4 regions of the Micromonospora terminaliae genome follow, and region 4 is predicted to be linked to each of the others. Evidence: riboswitches for the same ligand, from Rfam matches in the RefSeq annotation. Region 4 holds a riboswitch; each other region holds the start of a gene.
What was found. Region 4 has a riboswitch for cyclic di-AMP ahead of GCE86_RS25985 (C40 family peptidase). Riboswitches for the same ligand answer to the same signal wherever they lie in the genome.
Positions count from the first base shown of each region.

Region 1 (5,093 bases), 480 kb from region 4:
CCGAGCTCTACGCCGGTAACCGGCGGTTCGTCACCGGTGCCCCGCACCATCCGAATCAGGACGCCGGACACCGGGCGGCGGTCGCGGACGGTCAGCACCCGTTCGCGGTGCTCGTCGGCTGCTCCGACTCCCGGCTCGCCGCCGAGATCATCTTCGACCGGGGCCTCGGTGACCTCTTCGTCGTCCGCACCGCCGGCCACACCGCCGGCCCGGAGGTGCTCGGCAGCGTCGAATACGCCGTGACCGTGCTGGGCACCCCGCTCGTGGTGGTGCTCGGCCACGACTCGTGCGGCGCGGTCCAGGCCGCCCGCGAGGCGGTCCGCACCGGCACGTCGCCGTCCGGTCACCTCGGTGCGGTGGTGGACGCCGTCGCACCCAGCCTGCTCCGGGCCGCGAAGGACGGCGTCGAGGACCTCGACGGGATCGTCGACGTCCACATCGCGCAGACCGTCGAGGCGCTGCTGGCCCGGTCCGCCGTGCTCGCCGGCGAGGTGGCCGCCGGGCGCTGCGCCGTCGTCGGCCTGTCGTACCGGCTCAGCGCGGGCGAGGTGCGCACGGTGGCCCAGGCCGGCGCGCCGGCCACCCCGGTGCCGGCGCTGGCCGCGCCCGCGGATCCGGCGCTGGCCGGCTGACCGGCCCGAAAACGTCGAAGGGCCGGCCCGCACGTCGCGGGCCGGCCCTTCTCTGCACACATCGTCAGAGCAGCGACATGTGCACGTGGTCGGTGTGGTTGGAGGGTCCGCTGTAGGACTTCCAGCCGGTGGCCGGGAACCAGATCTGCCGGTTCCAGATCACGTAGTAGATGCCGAGCCGGTCGGCGTTGCGGATGAGGAAGGCGGCGACGTTGTTGCCGTACATCCGCTGGTCCTTCGTGCGCCATGGGGAGAAGCCGCTGTTCTGCAGCGACCAGTCGCAGGCCCGGCCCTTCGGGTGCTCGAACGGCCCGCCGTTCCGGTGGCAGCCCACGAAGCGGTTGAAGCCGGCCCGCTTGACCTCCTTGTACGCGTGCAGCGTGCGCGGGGTGACGCAGCCCGAGGTGGTCGGGTCGTTCTCGCTGCACGACTCCGGCTTCCAGTCGCCGTCGGCGGTCCGGCCCGGGCCCATGCGGGCGACCGGCGAGGTGGCCGAGACCAGGCCGCCGGTGAAGTCGATCCCGCCGACCAGCTTGAGGGCCTTCTCCGTCTCGGCCTTCTCGCGGGCCATCGCGTTCTTCTGCTTCTCCTGCTCGCGTACCTCGGCGTCGAGCGCGACCTTGGCCTGCTCGGCACGGGTCTTCGCGGCGTTGATGGCAGCGAGCTTCTGCGCGTTCAGCAGGTTCAGCTCGTCGAGGGCGGCGACCCGCCGGACGAACGAGTCGGGGCTGTTGCTCTCCAGGAGCACGGCCATGGCGCCCATCCGGCCGGTTCGGTAGGACTGGGCGGCCATCTCGCTCACCTGCGGGCTCAACGCGTCGAGTTGCCCCTGAGCCGCCTCCACTTCCAGGGCGAGCTGGAGCTGGCGCTTGCGGGACTTGTCGAGCTTCGACTTGGCCTGGAGGTAGGCCCGGTTGGCGCTGTCGATGGCCTCGGTGATGAGGGGGTCGTCGTCTTCCTCGGAGTGCCCCGAGGGTGTGGGGGTGCTCGGGGCCGCCGTCGCCGGGCCCGGCCCGGCCAGCACGGTCAGCGCGGCGAGCACGGCCACCACGGGGGTCAGCCAGCGGCGCAGGGGTGCCGTCACAGTGTTCCCTTCCGTCGGCCGCCGACCGGGTTAGCTGACGGGTTCGGGACGGAAGTGGCCCCTACCGCTCGCGCGGATTCACCCCATGTACCTGGTTCCCCGGCTCGCCCGCGGGCGATTGGGCGGCGGCACCGCTGGCGCGGGTGCGCGCCTTCGGCGGTGACCGGCAGCGAGGTTACCCGAGAGTCCACCCGTGTTCTACGTCCGGAAGCCGACCAATAGCGAGAATTCGTCCTCGCCGTGCGTGACCAGGATCGCGTTTGAAATCCGCCGTCACGCTGCGGAGTGTCACCATGCGGCTTCCGTGCTCCTGTCCCCGCCGCCGAGCGCCTCCAGCGCCTCGTCCCGTCGGGCCGGCGGTCGCGGGGCCGGAGGCTCCGCCGGAGCCGCGGTGGTGCGGCGTCGCCCGGCGGTGGTCACCACCGCGGCCAGTCCGGTGGTCAGCGGTACGGCGGCGATCAGGCCGAGAGTGGCCACCGCGCTGCGGACGATCTCCTGGGCCAGGAACTCGCTCGTCAGGATCTCGCTCACCGGCCGGGAGTCGGCGACGAGCAGGAGCAGCAGCGGCAGCGAGGCGCCCGCGTACGCCAGCACGATGGTGTTGACGGTCGACGCGATGTGCGCCCGGCCCACCCGGGTCGCCGCCCGGTAGAGGTGTCGACGGGAGAGCGCGGGGTTGGCGTGGGCCAGTTCGGTGACCGTGGCGGCCTGGGTGACCGTCACGTCGTCCAGCACGCCGAGCGAGCCGATGACGATGCCGGCCAGCAGCAGCCCGTGCAGGTCCACGTCGCGCTGGAACATCGACAGGGTGGTCGCGTCCTCGCTGCCGAAGCCGGTCAGGTGGGTGGCGGCGGTGGCCAGGGTGCCGAGCACGCCGGTCAGCACGAGGCTGCCGAGCGTGCCGAGCACGGCCACCGAGGTCTGCGCGGTGATCCCGTGGGTCAGGTAAAGAACCACGAACATGATCAGCGCGGCGCCGACGATCGCCATGAGCAGCGGCGGCTGGCCGGCTCCGATACCGGGCAGCACGAAACCGAGCAGGATGGCGAAGCTCGCCACCAGCCCGCCGAGCGCGGCCAGCCCGCGCCAGCGCCCGAAGGCCACGATCGCCACGGCGAACAGCACCGCCAGCCAGACCAGCGGCGTGCCGCGGCGGTGCTCGGCGATGTTGTAGGTCTTCGCGGCCGGGTCGGCCGGGTCGATCAGCTCGACCAGGACCACCTTGTCGCCGACCTCGACCCGGGGCGCGCCGGGCCCGGCGGGAACCGGCGTCTCGACCTGCCGGCCGGCGTCCGGGCCCTGCTCGGCGCTGACGGTCACCGTCCCGCACGGTCCGGCGGACCCGTCCGGCGCCTCCGGGGTCGGCGGGCACGGTTCGGTCACCACCCGGACCACGGTGCCGTGGTAGCGGGGCAGTGCCGGGGCGTCCGCCGGTTCCGGGCCCTGCCGGGGCCAGAGCGCCAGCGCGGCGACCACGGTGACCAGGAAGAGCGGCAGCACCGTCGCGACCAGGATCCGCCGTACGCCCGGCGGGGCGGACGGCGCGGGACGGGTGTGGTCGGCACCCATGCATCTCTCCCAACGATTCGCGACGGGACACGTGTCACCGGGCCGGCCGGTTCACCGGCGGCCCGGGTGCCGGCGGAACGGACGCAGGCCGGGTCGTCGCCCGGAATGGTAGCCAGGTGGGCTCGTTCGCACCGGGGACGAGACCGGCGGCGGGTTCCGGGCCGTGTCGCCCGGCCGGTTGGCTACCGTGAGGGCGTGGCGACGCGGACGGCGGTGAGCGGGCGGTGGGTCCGGCTCCTGCTGCTGCTCAGCACGCTGCTCGGGTTGACCGCGATGCACACCCTCGGCCACGGCGGGCACGCGTCGGCCGGCCCGCCGGCCGCCCACGCCGCCGGCCACGGCGCAGCCGCCGTCACCCCCACGGACTGCGGGGACGACGGCTGCCCGGTGCGCGCGCTGCCGCTGACCCACCCGGGCAACGACCCGTCCGGGTGGAGCGTCTGCCTGGCCGTGCTGGGCGCGTTCGCCGTCGGGCTGCTGCTCGCCGTGCTGCTGGGGGCCGGGTCGCGGAGCGCCGTTCCCACGGTCCGGGGCCGGCTCCGGCTCGCCACCGGCCCACGCGCCCCGCCGCGGTCCCACGGGTTACGCCTGGCGACGACGTCGGTGCTGCGCAGATAGGACGCCCGACGCGGGGACCGGACCACCGGTACCCGCGTCCGCCGACCGCTGCGTACGTTCCGACACCCGAAAGGCTCACTCGTGTTCACTCGTACCCTCGCCCGCCCGGCCGCCCTGGCCGCCGCGCTCACGGCCGCGTTGGTCGTGTCCGCCTGCGCCGGCGCCGACCACCCGACCGTCGCCCACGATCCGTCGGCGGCGACCGGCTCGCCCGGCGCCGCGGTCTCGGCCTCGTTCGGCGCCGCGGACGTGATGTTCGCCCAGATGATGATCCCGCACCACCAACAGGCCGTGGAGATGTCCGGGCTGGCGGAGACCCGGGCCGCCGATCCGGAGGTGAAGCGGCTGGCAGGGCAGGTCAAGGCGGCCCAGGCGCCGGAGATCGCCACCATGACCGGCTGGCTCGCCGCCTGGGGCCGGCCGGCGCCCTCGGCGAACGCCGGGCACGGCATGCCGGGAATGGACCACGGCATGTCCGGGATGATGTCCGAGGCGGAACTGGCGAAGCTGGCCGCGGCGTCCGGCACCGATTTCGACCGGCAGTTCCTGACCTTGATGATCGCCCATCACGAGGGCGCCATCACCATGGCCGAGGAGGAGATCGCCGACGGTGTCCACCCGGACGCCACGGCGCTCGCCCGGCAGATCGTCACCACCCAGCAGGGTGAGATCGACGCCATGCGGAAGCTGCTCGGCCGGCTCTGACCGGTGACGGTTCGGGTGCCCGGTCGCTCGCGGCGAGGCACCCGAACCGGTCAGGCCAGGCCGGCGCGGCGGCGGCGGTACTCCTCGTCGTCGATCTCGCCGTGGGCGTACCGCTCGTCGAGGATGCGACGGGCCGAGGACGGCCCGGTCCCCGCGGGCTGCCCGGTGAGCCGGAACACCAGCCAGACCAGTCCCACCAGCACCAGCAGCCCCAGCAGGGACCACGCCCACATCCAGCCCATCATCGGGCCGTTCCACATCATCTCGGCCGCCCTCCGATCCCCTGTTCCGAGGCCGGCCGGTCCGGTGCCGGCAACGGCGCCGGTCCCGGTCGCCACCTCGAACGTACGGCGGCGGCGGGTCCGCACGGTCGGGCCGATGGACCCGACCTGCGGGCCGAAGTCCCTGGTCAGCCGCGCTTCATGAGGCGGCCGACGGCGGCCATCATCTCGGTGGCCATCTCGTCGGCACGGCCCTCGGCGGCC
Region 1 covers NZ_CP045309.1:6,119,318-6,124,410, forward strand. The annotation lists gene GCE86_RS28405 (carbonic anhydrase) at 1-632, shown strand, start outside; gene GCE86_RS28410 (coiled-coil domain-containing protein) at 697-1,716, opposite strand; cyclic di-AMP (ydaO/yuaA leader) riboswitch at 1,721-1,851, opposite strand; gene GCE86_RS28415 (YibE/F family protein) at 2,005-3,285, opposite strand; gene GCE86_RS28420 (DUF6153 family protein) at 3,481-3,903, shown strand; gene GCE86_RS28425 (DUF305 domain-containing protein) at 3,985-4,608, shown strand; gene GCE86_RS28430 (SHOCT domain-containing protein) at 4,659-4,841, opposite strand; gene GCE86_RS28435 (metal-sensitive transcriptional regulator) at 5,018-5,093, opposite strand, start outside.
Region 1: linked by a shared signal. The riboswitch ahead of GCE86_RS28410 (coiled-coil domain-containing protein) and the one ahead of GCE86_RS25985 (C40 family peptidase) in region 4 are both predicted to bind cyclic di-AMP.

Region 2 (5,093 bases), 2.8 Mb from region 4:
CGAGCGCACCTACAAGGGCCTGCCCGTGGTCGGCGGCGACTTCGTGCTGGCCACCGACGCGGCCGGCAACCTGAAGTACGCCTCCGTCGCCCAGCAGCAGGCCATCGGCAGCCTCGCCACCACCCCGAAGCTGACCTCGGCCGCCGCCGCGAAGACCGCGCGCGCCCAGCTCAGGAAGGTCACCACGGTCGAGGGCACCAGCCTGGTCGTCTACACCCTCGGCGCCAAGCCGGCGCTGGCCTGGGAGACCACGGTGCGCGGCACCGGCGCCGAGGGCCCGAGCCGGCTCACGGTCGACGTCGACGCCGTCAGCGGCGCGGTGCTGCGGACGCAGGAGCACGTCGTGCACGGCACCGGCACCGGCGCGTGGAACGGGCCCAGCCCGCTGACCTTGAACACCACCCAGTCCGGCTCCACGTACTCCATGAAGGACCCGACCGTCACCAACCTGAGCTGCCAGGACGCCGCGACCAACACCACGTTCAGCGGCTCCGACGACGTCTGGGGCAACGGCACCGCCACCAACCGGGAGACCGGCTGCGTCGACGCGCTGTTCGCCGCGCAGACCGAGCACAAGATGCTCGCCCAGTGGCTGGGCCGCAACGGCGCCGACGGCAACGGCGGCTACTGGCCGATCCGCGTGGGCCTGAACGACCAGAACGCCTACTACGACGGCACCCAGGTCCAGATCGGCAAGAACACCGCGGGCCAGTGGATCGGCTCGCTCGACGTGGTGGCCCACGAGATCGGCCACGGCATCGACGACCACACCCCGGGTGGCATCTCGGGCGGCGGCACCCAGGAGTTCGTCGCCGACACCTTCGGCGCGGCCACCGAGTGGTTCGCCAACGAGCCGTCCAGCTACGACGCTCCCGACTTCCTGGTCGGCGAGAAGGTCAACCTGGTGGGCAGCGGGCCGATCCGCAACATGTACAACCCGTCGGCGCTCGGCGACCCGAACTGCTACTCCAGCAGCATCCCCGGCACCGAGGTGCACGCCGCGGCCGGCCCCGGCAACCACTGGTTCTACCTGCTGGCCAACGGCAGCAGCCCGACCAACGGGCAGCCGGCCAGCTCCACCTGCAACGGCAGCAGCGTCACCGGCCTCGGCATCCAGAAGGCCATGAAGATCATGTACAACGCCATGCTGCTAAAGACCTCGTCCTCCTCGTACCTGAAGTACCGGGTCTGGACGCTGCAGGCGGCGAAGAACCTCTACCCGACCAGCTGCACCGAGTTCAACGCGGTCAAGGCCGCCTGGAACGCGATCAGCGTGCCGGCGCAGACCGGTGAGGCGACCTGCACGGGCGGCACCCCGACGCCCACCCCGACCACCACGACCACCCCGCCCTCGGGCAGCTGCACCGGCCAGAAGCTGGCCAACCCCGGCTTCGAGTCGGGCAACGTGAGCTGGACCGCCTCCTCCGGCGTCATCACCAACTCCACCAGCCAGGCGGCGCACGGCGGCTCCTACAAGGCATGGCTCGACGGCTACGGCACGACCCACACCGACACGCTCAGCCAGTCGGTGACGATCCCGGCGGGCTGCCGCGCGACGCTGAGCTTCTGGCTGCACATCGACAGCGCGGAGTCGACCACGACCACCGCCTACGACAAGCTGACCGTGAAGGCGGGCAGCACCACCCTGGCCACCTACTCCAACCTCAACAAGGCCACCGGCTACGTGCAGCGGTCCTTCGACATCTCGTCGCTGGCCGGCACCACCGCCACCATCTCGTTCAGCGGCGTGGAGGACAGCTCCCTGCAGACCTCCTTCGTCGTCGACGACACCGCGGTCACCCTGAGCTGACCACACCGGAGCGGCCGGCCGTCGTCCTCCCGACGGCCGGCCGCTTCGTCGTTCCCGAGACAGGCCGGCGGCTTCGTCGTTCCCGAGGCGGCCGGCCGCTTCGTCGTTCCCGAGACAGGCCGGCGGCTTCGTCGTTCCCGAGGCGGCCGGCCGCTTCGTCGTTCCCGAGACACGCCGGCGCGGGCGCGGCGCGGTCAGGCCGGGCGGCCCGCGCCGGATCCGGCGCCGTCGCGGCGGATCCGGGCCGCCACGCCCTCCATGGCCCGGCTGAACCGCTCCATGTCCCGTGCGGACTGCTCCGGCAGGGCACCGAGCCGCGCCGCGAGGGCGTCCACGTCGGCCCGGGCCGAGGCGCTCACCCGGGCGTCCAGCTCGGTGAGGGCCGCGTTCACGGCCGTCACGACGTGCCCGCACAGGGCGTCCAGGGGTTCCCCGGCCAGCTCCGGGTCGACGGTGACGGACTCCAGCCGGCCACCCTGGACGGCGACGGCACGGACCCGGCCGCCGGCCGCGCCGCCCTCGGCCCGGAGCAGCTCGCCCGGCGCGCCGTCGGCGTGCTCGGCGGCCCGGGACCGCATGGCGGACAGCGCCTGCTGCGTCCTGGTCAGCAGCTCGTCGAGGCTCGCGGCCGCGGAGAACGAATCGTTGGTCATATCCGCGCTTTCTTCACGTCTTTCCGAGCACCGTGACGATAGCAACCGGCCCCGACGCCGAACGCCCGGCCGGGAACCCCGGCCGGGCGTTTCGTGGTGCGGCGCACCGGTATGGCGTCAGCGCAGGCGCAGCCGCTGGCCCGGGAAGATGAGGCCCGGGTTGTCGCCGACCACGGTCCGGTTGCGCTCGTACAGGCCGTGCCAACCCCCGGCGACGTGCTTCGCGGCGGCGATCCCGGAGAGGGTGTCCCCGGGCCGGACCAGGTAGCTTCCGGCACCGCCGGTGCTCGGCGCGACGCGCCGCTCGCCGCGGGTGGTCGGCCGGTAGCTGTGCGAGGACCGCTCCGAGGTGGCCTTCTTCGTGGACTTCTTCGCGCCCGAGTCCTTGCTGGCGTACTTCTTGGTGGAGCCGCCCTTCTTGCCGCAGACCGGCCAGGCGCCGATGCCCTGCCCGTCGAGGACCTTCTCGGCGATGGCGATCTGCTCGCTCCGGCTGGCCAGGTCGGCCCGGCTGGCGTACTTCTGGCCGCCGTAGCCGTTCCAGGTGCTCCGGGAGAACTGGAGCCCGCCGTAGTAGCCGTTGCCGGTGTTGATGTGCCAGTTGCCGCCGGACTCGCACTGGGCGACGGCGTCCCAGTTCACGCCCGCGGCGCTGGCCGGGGCGGCCGGGCCGAGAAGGGCGGCGGCGCCGGTGGCCGCGCCGACGACGAGCGCTCCGACGGTGGTGCGACGTTGCGCGGTCCGGCGGTGACGGGCGACGTGATCAGTTGCCATGTGAGTTTTCCTCCACGCCGACGAGGTGAGCTGTCGGGTTCGGGCCGAGGAGCCCGGCCGCCGGTGGCGGCTTCACCCCGAGGTGTCGTGCACCGAGGAACGTGGGTCCCCCGCTCCCGCCCGAGGTCCAGGTACCACCGGGCCGGCGGCGGGATTAGGCGTTGCCGGCCCGTGGTGTCCGCGATCGCGAACGGAAACGACGTTAGGAACGTTTTGCGCCGAACGCCCACTTCTTGTGAAGTTCTTCACCCGGCCGAGCGAAGGTCGGCCCATTCGAGTTGCGGACCGTCCGAAGGGGGCTTATTGAGGGGCGGCTCAGTAGGTCCGGCCGTATCCCTGCGGGAAGAGCGGGACCTTGCCGTCGCCTGCGTTGATGGGCTGCTGGCTGACCGAGTTCATCCAGGTCATCGGCAGTTTGCCGGTCGGCGCGTACCCGCCGAAGAGGACGTCGGCCACGCCGCCGCCCTCCGTGCCGGGCAGCCAGGCGGCCAGCAGCGCGTTCCACCGTGGCAGCTCGGCGGCCACGTCCAGCGGCCGGCCGCTGACCAGCACCACGATCACCGGCACGCCCGAGTTGCGCAGCGTCGTGATGGTACGTAGGTCCTCGCGGTCCAGGCTCATGCTGCCGGTGCGGTCGCCCTGGCCCTCGGCGTACGGCGTCTCGCCGACCACCGCGATCGCCGCCCGGTAGGTCTTGTCGATGCCGGTGCCGCGCTGGTTGTACGTGACCGTCGTGGTCGGACCGGCCGCCGCGCGGATGCCCTGGAGGATGGTGGTGCCCGGGGTGACGGCGCCGGACGAGCCCTGCCAGGAGATCGTCCACCCGCCGCTCTGGTTGCCGATGTTGTCGGCGTTCTTCCCCGCCACGAAGATCTTGTTGTTGTCGCGGGCCAGCGGCAGCACGCCGCCGTCGTTCTTGAGCAGCACCTGGGACTGGCGGACGGCCTGGCGGGCCAGCGCGCGGTGCGCGGCGCCGCCCACCGTCGAGGTCCAGCTCCGATCCGTGTACGGCCGCTCGAAGAGGCCCAGCTCGAACTTCTTCGTGAGGATGCGGCGGTTGGCGTCGTCGATCCGGCTCATCGGCACGTGTCCGTTCTGCACCTCGGCCCGCAGGGTGCTGAGGAAGCTCTTCCAGGCCGTCGGCACCATCACCATGTCGATGCCGGCGTTGACGGCGGCGCTGACCTCGGCGGCGGTGAAGCCGGTGGCGCCGTCGATCTGGTCGATGCCGTTCCAGTCGGAGACCACGAAGCCGGAGAAGCCCAGCTCCCCCTTGAGGACGTCGGTGATCAGGTAACGGTGGCCGTGCAGCTTGACCCCGTTCCAGCTGCTGTAGGAGATCATCACCGAGCCGACGCCGCGCTGGACCGCGGCCTGGAACGGGGGCAGGTGGATGGCGCGCAGGTCGGCCTCGCTGAGCTGGGTGTCGCCCTGGTCGTCGCCGCCGGTGGTGCCGCCGTCGCCGAGGTAGTGCTTGGCGGTGGCGAGCACCGACGTGGGCCCGCCGAGGTTGGCACCCTGGAGGCCGGTGACCAGGGTGGACATGCTCGCCGGCAGGTCCGGGGTCTCGCCGAACGACTCGTAGGTGCGGCCCCACCGGTCGTTGCGGGCCACGCAGAGGCAGGGAGCGAAGTTCCAGTCCACACCGGTGCCCGTGATCTCCTCGGCGACGGCCTGGCCGATCTGCTGGACCAGCGCGGGGTCGCGGGTCGCGCCGAGGCCGATGTTGTGCGGGAAGATGGTCGCCCCGTACACGTTGTTGTGCCCGTGCACGGCGTCGACGCCGTAGATCATCGGGATGCCGAGCGGGGTGGCCAGGGCGGCGCGCTGGAAGCCGTCGTACATGTCGGCCCAGG
Region 2 covers NZ_CP045309.1:2,806,128-2,811,220, forward strand. The annotation lists gene GCE86_RS12615 (M4 family metallopeptidase) at 1-1,810, shown strand, start outside; gene GCE86_RS12620 (YbaB/EbfC family nucleoid-associated protein) at 2,005-2,463, opposite strand; gene GCE86_RS12625 (LysM peptidoglycan-binding domain-containing protein) at 2,581-3,237, opposite strand; cyclic di-AMP (ydaO/yuaA leader) riboswitch at 3,239-3,408, opposite strand; gene GCE86_RS12630 (glycoside hydrolase family 3 protein) at 3,553-5,093, opposite strand, start outside.
Region 2: linked by a shared signal. The riboswitch ahead of GCE86_RS12625 (LysM peptidoglycan-binding domain-containing protein) and the one ahead of GCE86_RS25985 (C40 family peptidase) in region 4 are both predicted to bind cyclic di-AMP.

Region 3 (5,093 bases), 1.9 Mb from region 4:
CTCGCGCCCGTCACCCGCACGGCGGACCGCCCCGTGGCCGTGCCCCGCCCGGCGGACCGGCCGCTCGTCCCGGCGGGGCTCGTCCCGGCCACGGTCGGCTCCCGGGCACCGCCCGCCCGCTGACCCGTCGCGGGCCCCGCGCCCGAGCACGCACCGAACCTCACCCCCGCACCCGCCCGTGCGCGGCCCGGCGGCACGCGTCGCCGCCGCTTCGGCGCCGGTCGTGCGGACACCTCTCCACCACGATCTCCCCCGTGAGGTGCCGACCATGTCGCAGACCGTTCTCTACCGTTTCCTGACCGAGGTTCCCGAGGCCGCCGCGATCTGGTCGGCCCTGCTCGTGCTCGCCCTCGGCGTGCTCGCCGCACTCGTCGCCCGCCCCGAGCGGGACACGGCGCCCGAGCCGCCGTCCGACCCGGCCGCCGAGGAGGCCGCCCGCCTGGCCGACCTGCGCCGGTACGCCGACGAGGTGGCGGTGGCCGCCGCCGGCGCCCGGCAGACCGCCCGGCGGCGCCGTGAGCAGTGGGCCGCCGCCCAGGACGAGGCCGACCGGGCCTGGCGGGCGTTCGACGAGGCCGAGGCCGCCGCCCGCCGGTTCGCCAACGCCGGCGCGCTGCCCGCGCCGCAGACCCCGCGCACGCCGGCCGAGTACGCGGCCCGGGAGCGGTGGCTGCACCACGCCGCCATGACGGCGCACTGGCGGGGCGACCTGAGCGCCCGGCAGCTCGCCGACGTGCTGGCCCACCGCAACGGGTGGGACCCGCGCCGGCACCCGGCCGAGCAGGAGATCGTCCTGGCCCGGGCGGTACGCGAGGCCCGCCGGGCCGGTTGGGCGGCGGCCGCCGAGCGGGAGCGGCGGGCGTGGCGGGACGCCGAACTGGCCGCCGAGGCGGCCCGCACCCTGGCCGCGGAGGCGTACGCGGCCACCGGCGCCCTCCGTCCGGCTCCGGCGAACGGCGTCACGCCGGCGACAACCCCGGTCGCGGCGCCCGCCGCCGTCGCGGGCGCCCGCTGGCGTCCGGCCCGCGCCGGCTGACCCTCGGATCGGCCCGGTGCGGCGGCGAATTCGGCCGAATCGTTATCCGAAAACCGTGAGCCCGGTCACCCGGCCCGGGGAAACGGTCATCCGGGGGCAGGCGGTGCGTCCGTGCACCGCAATTCCGGGATGCTCGCCACCGGATGTCCGCTTTTCGCCGCACGGTGCCGCCGGAACTGCTCGTCCCATTGAGTGAAGTCAGTGACGGACTGTTCCGAAATCTGTAGTCGCATCGGAGGTTTACGCAGGTGGGAGTGCTTGGCAGGCGAGGTACCCACCGGTAGTGTCGGCGCGTCCGGAGCGGTTTCCGATCGCAAGAGGCGACGCCGCGCCGACCCGCCTAATCGTGCTTTCACGAACCGGGGAACCACAGCAACACCGGGGTGAATCCGCGGGCCACGGCCCGCGGTAGGGCGAACTTCCCGCCCGAATCCGTCAGCTAACCCGGTCGGCGGTTCTGGAAGGAGTGCCATTCCTCGTGCTCAGCACCCCCCGTTCGTCCCCCCGCCTCCACGGCATCCTGGTGCCGGCGCTCGCCTGACGGCGACCGGACCCGGCAACCGCCCCGACCGCCCGGCTCCCCGGGCGCTCCCTTTCCGCGGCGACCCGCCCCGCCAGCGCGTGTGAGTTCCTCCGCGCGTGGGGCCGGTGTGTGCCGCGCACGCCCCCGTGGAGGAACCCGTGAAGCACCACCTGAAGCGTCAGCTGCGCCGTCTCGTGACCGAGCGCCCGTACCAGATCATCGCCGGCTCCGCCGCGGCGCTCGTGCTGGCCGGCGGCACCAGCGCGGCCCTCGCCGCCACCGACAACGCCGACACCCCGGCCCGCCAGGAGAACACCGCCGCCGTCGCCGAGCTCGGCTCGCGCCTCGGTGAGGTCGCCAGCCGCGGCGAGGCCCGGGCCGCCGTCCCGTCGCCGTCCGTCTCGCCGAGCGCGTCGCCGTCGGCCGTGAAGGCCGCGGCCAAGGCCACCGCCGACCCGGACACCACCCCGAAGGCGAAGCCGAAGCCGCCGTCGACGAAGGTGCTCGACTACACCTACGAGGCGCAGACCGCCTACTGGAACTGCGGCCCGGCCGCGGTGCGCAACGCCCTCAGCGCGAGCGGCGTGGAGACCACCCAGGACGCCATGATCGCCCCGCTGAACGCCGGCGAGAACGGCACCAACTCCGCCGAGGACACCACCCGGGGCCTGAACCAGATGGTCAAGGGCAACCCGTACCGGACCCACATGTTCGGCGGCTCGGCGAGCCCGGCGGAGATGGACCAGCTCCAGGCGGACGTGGTCAAGGCGATCACCGACGGGCGGGGCGTGGTGGTCAACATCGCCGGCGACGCCACCGACACCGACGGCGGCTGGCACTCGTTCCCGGGCGGCCACTACATCGCGGTGATCGGCTACAAGAACGACGGCCGCACCGTCCGGATCGCCGACTCGGCGAACCCGGCGCTGCCCGAGTACTGGATCAGCACCATCGACCTGGCGAACTGGGCCGCCACCCGCGGCTACTCCGCCTGATCGCAGCTTTCCCCCGTCGGGCACCGGCTCCCTGGAGCCGGTGCCCGACGTCGTCGTGCCCGCTGCTCTCGCGCGTGGTGTCCGTCCGGTGGCACACTGCGGCCTATGGGCGACGAAACGGGTACCCGCCATCTGCTGCTCCTGCACGGCATGGGCGCCACCGGCGAGGTGTGGCTGCCCTGGGCGCCGCTGCTGGAGCACTCCTGGGCGGGGCGCTGGCTCGCCCCCGACCTGGCCGGTCACGGCTGGTCACCCCCGCTGCCCGGGTACTCCTTCGACGGCCTGGCCCGGCGGCTGGTCGAGGGGCTCGGCCCGGTGGCCGAGCGGCTCGGTCCCCGCGACCGGCTCGTGCTGCTCGGCCACTCGCTCGGCGGGGTGGTGGCGCTGGCACTGGCCGCGCGGTCGCGGCGCCTGCCCGTCGACGCGGTGGTCGGGCTCGGCATCAAGGCCGTGTGGTCTCCGGCCGACCTGGCGAAGGCCCGCGAGCTGGCCGACCGCCCGGTCACCTGGTTCGCCACCCGGGACGAGGCCGCCCGCCGCTACCTGCGGGTCTCCGGGCTGGCCGGGCTCTTCGCCCCCGACCATCCGGTGGTGGAGGCGGGGCTGCGCCGCGAGGACGGCCGCTGGCGGCTGGCCATGGATCCGGCAGCCTTCGCGGTGGGGGAGCCGCGGCTGCCCGCGTTGCTCGCCGCGGTCGACGTCCCGGTGCTGCTGGCGCGTGGGGAGCTGGATCCGATGGTGACCGACGCGCAGCTCAAGGAGCTGGGCGTCCCGGTCGCCACCCTGCCCGGCCTGGGCCACAACGCGCACGTCGAGGACCCGGCGGCGGTGCTCGCCCTCCTCGACGACCACCTCTGACCGGCGACGGTCAGGCGGCGGGAGAGGGGAGCGGCGCACCGGCTCGCGGGGCAGGCACCGTCCGGCCCGGCGCGAGCTCCCGCCGGGCGGCGTCGAGGAACACCTCGGCGTACGACTCGGCGGGGAAGTCGCCGAGGTAGCGGGACCGGGTGACCCAGCGGGCCGCCGCCTTCGGGTCGGTGTCCAGCAGCTCGGTCAGCACCTCGTCCACGTTGGACATGTCCCGGCGCAGCACGTAGCCGGAGCCGGCGAGGGGGAACCGCTCGACGAAGTGCACACCGTCGACGCCCATGTCGGTGACCGCGTACGGCTTGCCCGAGTAGAGCCAGTCGGAGATCACCCCGGACACGTCCGAGACCAGCGCGTCGGCGCGGTTGACGCACTCGGTGAGGGTCAGCTCGCGGCCGGCGGCGGCACCCCACAGGTGCGGCCGGCCGGTCCGGGCCCGGTCGGCGGAGAGCAGCTCGGTGAGGCGGGCGAGCTGCCGCGCCGAGGCCGGGTTCTGCGCGGTGTACGGGTGCGCGCGCAGGATCACCGTCGCGCCCCGGTCGAGCAGCCGGCGGATCATCGTCTCGGCCACCGGCAGGGAGCAGTAGTCGGCGTCGGCGTGGTGACCGGTCCACGTGGGGGTGTAGAGCACGGTCGGGTGGGCGAGGCCGGTGACCGGCTCCCGGCGTACCTCGATGGCCTCGACCTGGGGGCGGCCGACCACGACGAACTTCTCGGCGGGGATCTCCACGCCGGCCCGGGCGTACCGCTCGATCGCGGCCGGACCGGCCACGAAGATCCGGTCGAAGATCGCCGAGACCGGGTTGACGCTGGGCGCCTTGTCGCTGTCGCCGTGGTGCAGCTGCACGTGGGTGAGCTGCGAGAAGCGGATGCAGTGGCTGTTCTTCGCCCCGTGGTTGACGTAGAAGGCCGCCCGCAGGCTCGGCACCAGCGCCTCGTCCATCGTCTTCAGCGTGGGGCAGAAGACCACCGGGGCGCTGGTCGCGGCGGCCACGGTGGGCAGGAACTCGGGCTCGCGCAGCAGCACCATGAACGGCCGGCCGATCCGCTCCAGGTAGGGCAGCCACATGGTGACCTGGTACTCGGAGCCGGGCGGGGCGGAGAAGTAGAGCACGAACTCGGGCTGGTGCCGGCGCAGGGCCCGGCCCACCGGGCCGCCGCCGGGCGACGGCCGGAACCGGCGCCGCGCGAGGTCGAGGGCGACCGCGCCGCAGCCCGCCCCGACCAGCAGGGCGGCGGCCAGGGCCACCCAGGCGGGCAGGGCCAGGCCGGCGGCGAGCGCCGCCAGGGCGAGCAGCACCGGCAGCGCGTCGCCGAGCCGGGCGGCGACCAGCGGCGTCCAGGACCGGACCGGGAGGTTGGCCGCGCGGATCTCCAGGGCGCCGGCGTCGCGCAGCGGCCCGACCAGCAGCACGAGGCCGAGCAGGACGAGCGCGGTGGCCACCAGCGCCGGGTCGAAGCCGGCGTCGAGCCGGCGGGCGTAACCGACCAGGATGCCGGCGGCGACCAGCACCGTTTCGGCGACGCCGTCGGCGCTCGGCCGGACCCGGCGCTCCCAGGCGGCGGCGGCGAGGGCGGTGACCGCGATCGCCAGCCCCCAGCCGGTCGCTCCGGTGAGCGCCACGACGAGGAAGGCCAGCACCGCCAGCCCGGTGGTCAGCACCCGGGCGAG
Region 3 covers NZ_CP045309.1:852,624-857,716, forward strand. The annotation lists gene GCE86_RS03855 (hypothetical protein) at 1-123, shown strand, start outside; gene GCE86_RS03860 (hypothetical protein) at 269-1,036, shown strand; cyclic di-AMP (ydaO/yuaA leader) riboswitch at 1,364-1,505, shown strand; gene GCE86_RS03865 (C39 family peptidase) at 1,706-2,554, shown strand; gene GCE86_RS03870 (alpha/beta fold hydrolase) at 2,660-3,412, shown strand; gene GCE86_RS03875 (CDP-glycerol glycerophosphotransferase family protein) at 3,423-5,093, opposite strand, start outside.
Region 3: linked by a shared signal. The riboswitch ahead of GCE86_RS03865 (C39 family peptidase) and the one ahead of GCE86_RS25985 (C40 family peptidase) in region 4 are both predicted to bind cyclic di-AMP.

Region 4 (5,093 bases):
TTCTCGCCGCGGATGACCGTCCAGTCACCCGGCGCCGAGCCGTCGAAGGTGACGGCCCGGTAGTACTCGCCCGGCAGGACCCCGCCGACCGCGTACCGCTGGCCCGCGGAGAGGGAGTACTGCAACGGGGAGATGGTCTGGTACGGCACCCCGGCCGGGTAGGCCGCCCGCTCGGGGTAGGCGCGCCCGTACACCGGGATGGTGGTCTTCCCGGCCTTGGGGGTCACCACGAAGCCGTTCGCCCACTTGGCCGTCGGCGCGGAGGCCGGGTTGTAGAACCAGGCCTTCTGGTTGAGGTACCAGATGGCGGTCCAGTCACCCTGGATGTCCGCGAGGGCGTACGTCTGGCCGGCCGAGGCGCGGGCGCCGTGGTCGGAGATGTACATGGTGTCCGGCGTGCCGTTCGGTCGCAGACCGAGGTCGTTGACCAGCGGGGCGGTCGCGCTCGGCGCCGTCCGCAGGATGACCGCCGACGAGCCGCGCAGCGGGCACGGCGCGGCCGGCGGCGTGGGCTTCGGCACGCCCGGCGGCTGCTGGTTGCAACCGGTGAAGGCGGGCTGGTTGGTGGCGAAGTCCGGGTCGATGGTGACCAGGCCGGTGTGCGGCGTGCCGGTGGAGTGGAACGGCGCCTTCATGAGGTCGAAGTAGTGCGACCAGTCCCAGTACGGGCCCGGGTCCCAGTGCATGCCGGCCACGGTGCCGGCGGTGGTGCCGGGCACGTTGTCGTGGCCGATGATGTGCTGCCGGTCCAGCGGGATCTGGAACTTCAGCGCCAGGTGCCGGACCAGCTTGGCCGAGGCCCGGTACATCGCCTCGGTGTACCAGGTGCCGTGCCCGGCGAAGCCCTCGTGCTCCAGCCCGATGGACTTGGCGTTGACGTACCAGTTGCCGGCGTGCCAGCCGACGTCCTTGGCCTTGATGTGCTGGGCGACGTAGCCGTCCACCGAACGCAGCGTGTAGTGCCAGCCCAGGTAGGTCGGGTCCTTCACCAGGTTCACGCTCGGGCCGAAGTAGCCCTCGGTGTCGTGGATGACGATGTACTCGATCTTCTGCTGGGCCGGCCGGTTCCCGAGGTCGTGGTTGCCGTAGTCCCCCGGGTCCGCGCTGAGCTGCTTGTAGGGGGCCGGGATCCACTCGCAGGCGAGCCGGACCGGGCACTCCAGGCCGTCCGGCCGCTCGGCGCGGCGCAGGCCCAGCTTGTGCAGCCCGGACTGGTCCGGCGTCACCGTGGTGGCGGCCAGGGTCACCCGCTGGCCGTCGTCGGTGGTCCGGCTCGCGCCCAGGCCGAGCTGGTCGTAGACCTCGTCCGCGAAGGCCGCCGCCGCGTCCTCGGTGTCCGCGCCGGAGTAGCGGGCCACCGCGCCGTACCAGGCCGCCGGGTCGGTGGCGGCGCCGACCGGAGCATCCAACTGCTTCTGGTACGAGGCGAGCAGCGCCGCCCCGCCCCGGATGTTCGCGGAGGCGTCCGTGCGCAGCGTCTCCTCGGCGAGGCCGGTGAGCGCCGCGGCGGCGTCGAGCGTCTGCAGGGAGGCCTGCGGCAGCACGTCCTCCGTCGGCGCGGCCGCGACGGCCGGGTCGAGGGTGAGCGGACGCGAGTCGTCGCCCCGCGGGTCCTCGTCCTCGTCGACGTGGCCGCTGGCCGGGGTCGCGAGGACGTGTTCGGCGTCGGTGAGGTGCATCGGGCCGTAGCCGCCGCTGGTGCTCGGCTGGCCCGGGTGGGTGTCCCAGCGGGACTCCAGGTACGAGACGCCGAGCAGGACGCTCTGCGGCACGCCGTACTCCGCCGCGGCGGCGGCGTACTGGTCCTGGCGGTCGGTGGCGGGTTGGGTGGTGAGCGGTTCGGCGGCGACCGATCCGGTCGCCACGAGTGCGGTGGCAGCCGCGACAGCGGCTGCCAGCAGCATCCGTCTGCCCGACGGCGGGGGTGTGAGGTGCATCGAACCTCCAGACAGGGATGGGGGTCACTGCGTCCCCACCCTCACCCCGCGCACCCTCCGGGTCAATACCTTTCCAGCAAGTAATCTCTCGTGAAGAAAACCTTCACGTACGGTGTGTCACGGCGCTTTGGGTTGCGGAACGATAACGACGCTCTCTACTCTGGTCAATCGTCGACCGGCGGTTTCACCGTCCATCCCGGGTGGTGACGGTCCGACACCGCCGAGTCGCCCGCGGGCGAACCGGGGACCCAGGTACCTGGGGTGAATCCGCAGCCACTGCGGTAGGGCGGCTCCCTTCCCGCCCGAACCCGTCAGCTAACCCGGTAGGCGGCCAGGAAGAAGGAGTACGGAAGCCCGGTGGCACACCATGCCCCGCGGCCACCGTCGGGCCGGTCGGTCGACCGCTCGACGGCTGCGCCGCGTTCCCGCTGGTCCCGCTTCACCACCGCCCTCGCCGCTCTGGTGGGCACCGCCGTCGTCCTGACCGGCGGCGCCACGGCGGCACACGCCGACCCGTCGGTCGCCGAGATCGAGCGCCAGATCGACGAGGACTGGAACAAGCTCGAACCGATCATCGAACAGGTCAACGCCACCCGCGAGCAGCTCGCCGCCAAGCGGAAGCAGGCCGACGCGCTGGCCAAGCAGATCGCCCCGCTCCAGGCCCGGGTGGACGCCGCCCTCGGTCAGGTGGGCGGGCTCGCCGCCGACGCCTACAAGGGCGACAACAACCTCTCCACCGTCAACGCCCTGCTGGGCAGCCGGTCGCCGAGCGACCTGGTCGACGGCCTCGCCCTGCTCGACCGCTTCGCGAACCGCCAGCAGCAGCAGGTACGCGCCGTCGCCGAGCTGCGCGACGACCTCGCGGCCAAGAAGCGGCCGCTCGACGAGATGATCGCCGGGCTGGCGCGCACCGAGGCCCAGCTCGCGGCCAAGAAGAAGCAGATCGACGCCGAGATCGCCAAGCTGCAGAAGCTGCGCCTCAAGGTCTACGGCAACGGTGGCGGCGGCCCGCTGCGACCGGCGCCGTGCCCCGCCGGCTACCCCGGTGGCCCGGCCGGCGTCGCGGTCAAGTTCGCCTGCGCCCAGATCGGCAAGATCTACGTCTGGGGCGCCGCCGGGCCGGACCACTACGACTGCTCCGGCCTCACCATGGCGGCCTGGGCCAAGGCCGGCGTCTCGCTGCCGCACAACGCACGGCAGCAGCACGACGTGACCAGGCGGGTGAGCCGGAGCGAGCTGCGCGCCGGTGATCTCGTCTTCTACTACAGCGACCTGCACCACGTCGGTATGTACGTCGGTGACGGCTGGGTGGTGCACGCCTCCCAGTCCGGCAAGCCGATCACCATGAAGCGCGTCGACGACGGCCAGATCAACAGCTACGGCCGCCCGGGCTGACCGGTCCGCAGGGGCTCCCGTGCCGCGGGGGTCCCTGCGCCGTTCCGGCGTGCCGGTCGGTCAGCGGGTCGGCCAGGTCCGCCAGTTCTGCCAGGACCGGCTCGGGGTGGGGCCGCGCTGCCCCTGGTAGCGCGAACCGTAGACGGCCGAGCCGTACGGGTGCTCGGCCGGCGACGAGAGCCGGAAGATGCAGAGCTGGCCGATCTTCATGCCCGGCCAGAGCGTGATCGGCAGGTTCGCCACGTTGGACAGTTCCAGCGTGACGTGACCGGAGAAGCCGGGGTCGATGAAGCCGGCGGTGGAGTGGGTGAGCAGGCCGAGCCGGCCCAGGCTGGACTTGCCCTCCAGGCGCCCGGCGAGCTGGTCGCCCAGCGAGATCACCTCCAGCGTGGAGGCGAGCACGAACTCGCCCGGGTGCAGCACGAACGGCTGGCCCTCGGCCACCTCCACCATCGAGGTGAGGTCGTCCTGCTGCACGGACGGGTCGATGTGTGTGTAGAGATGGTTGTTGAAGACGCGGAACAGGCGGTCCAGACGGACGTCGATGCTGGACGGCTGCACCAGCGTGGGCTCGAAGGGCTCCAGCGCGAGCGTGCCCGCCTTGATCTCGGAGACCAGGTCGCGGTCGGAGAGCAGCATCGGAACACCATAGCGACCGGTACGGGTGACCTGCGTGTCGGACTACATCTTCGTACACCTGTTCGATAGAATGTCCGCATGGCTTCCTGGTCCGAATTCGCCGCCGACGAGCCCCGACTCGCCGACGAGATCCGCCTCCTGTTGCAGCAGTACGGGCCGGGTTTCGGCTACCTCGCCACGGTCCGCGCCGACGGCGGCCCGCGCGTGCACCCGGTCTCCCCGGTCCTCACCGACGACGGCCTCTGGTGCTTCGTCATCGACTCACCCAAGCGCCGCGACCTCGAACGCGACGGCCGCTACGCCCTGCACTCCTTCCCACCGGAGGAGAGCGACGACGAGGCCTACGTGGCCGGTCGGGCGCGCCCGGTGACCGATCCGGCGACCGTCGCCCGGCTGGCCCGCATCGGCCGGGCCGCGCCGCAGGGCGACTGGCGGTTGTTCGAGTTCACCGTCGACGTGGCGATGCTGACCCGCCGCGACCAGGCGGCCCGCCCCGGTGCCGGCCGGCCGGAGGTGCGCGTCTGGCTCGACCCGCGGGCGACCGCACCCGCCCGCCGTGACCCGCTCGCCCCGGAGGGCCGCCGCGGCCGGCACGGCTTCGACACCCGCCGCCCGGCGGCCTGAACCCCGCGGAAAACGCCGGTGCCGGCCCTGTCCGAGGACGGGACCGGCACCGGCGTGTGGTGCGGGACGGTCAGGCCGCGCGGTAGGCGTTCCACGCGGTCAGCATGCGGCTCGCCTGACCAGGGGTGAACTGGTACATGCACGAGTCGTAGGTGTAGTCCATGAAGTTGGTGATCGGGTCCAGGCCGGCGGTGGTGCAGGTGTCGCGGCCGGTCGGGCACTCGAAGGCCGGCGAGGCCTCGGCCGGGGTGTCGGAGACGCTGTCGCCCGAGCCCGAGCAGCCACCCTGGAAGGTGTGGTAGAGGTTCAGCCAGTGGCCGACCTCGTGGGTGCCGGTGTCGCCCTGGTTGTAGTTGGTCGCCGTGCCGCCCGGCAGCGACTCGCTCAGCGCGACCACGCCGTCCATGCTGCTCAGCTTGCGCTGCGGGAAGGTCGCCCAGCCGAGCAGGTCGTCGCTCAGCTCGCCCAGGTAGAGGTTGAGCGTGTTCTTTCCGCCCT
Region 4 covers NZ_CP045309.1:5,637,003-5,642,095, forward strand. The annotation lists gene GCE86_RS25980 (N-acetylmuramoyl-L-alanine amidase) at 1-1,937, opposite strand, end outside; cyclic di-AMP (ydaO/yuaA leader) riboswitch at 2,146-2,281, shown strand; gene GCE86_RS25985 (C40 family peptidase) at 2,295-3,332, shown strand; gene dcd (dCTP deaminase) at 3,393-3,971, opposite strand; gene GCE86_RS25995 (pyridoxamine 5'-phosphate oxidase family protein) at 4,050-4,595, shown strand; gene GCE86_RS26000 (zinc metalloprotease) at 4,666-5,093, opposite strand, start outside.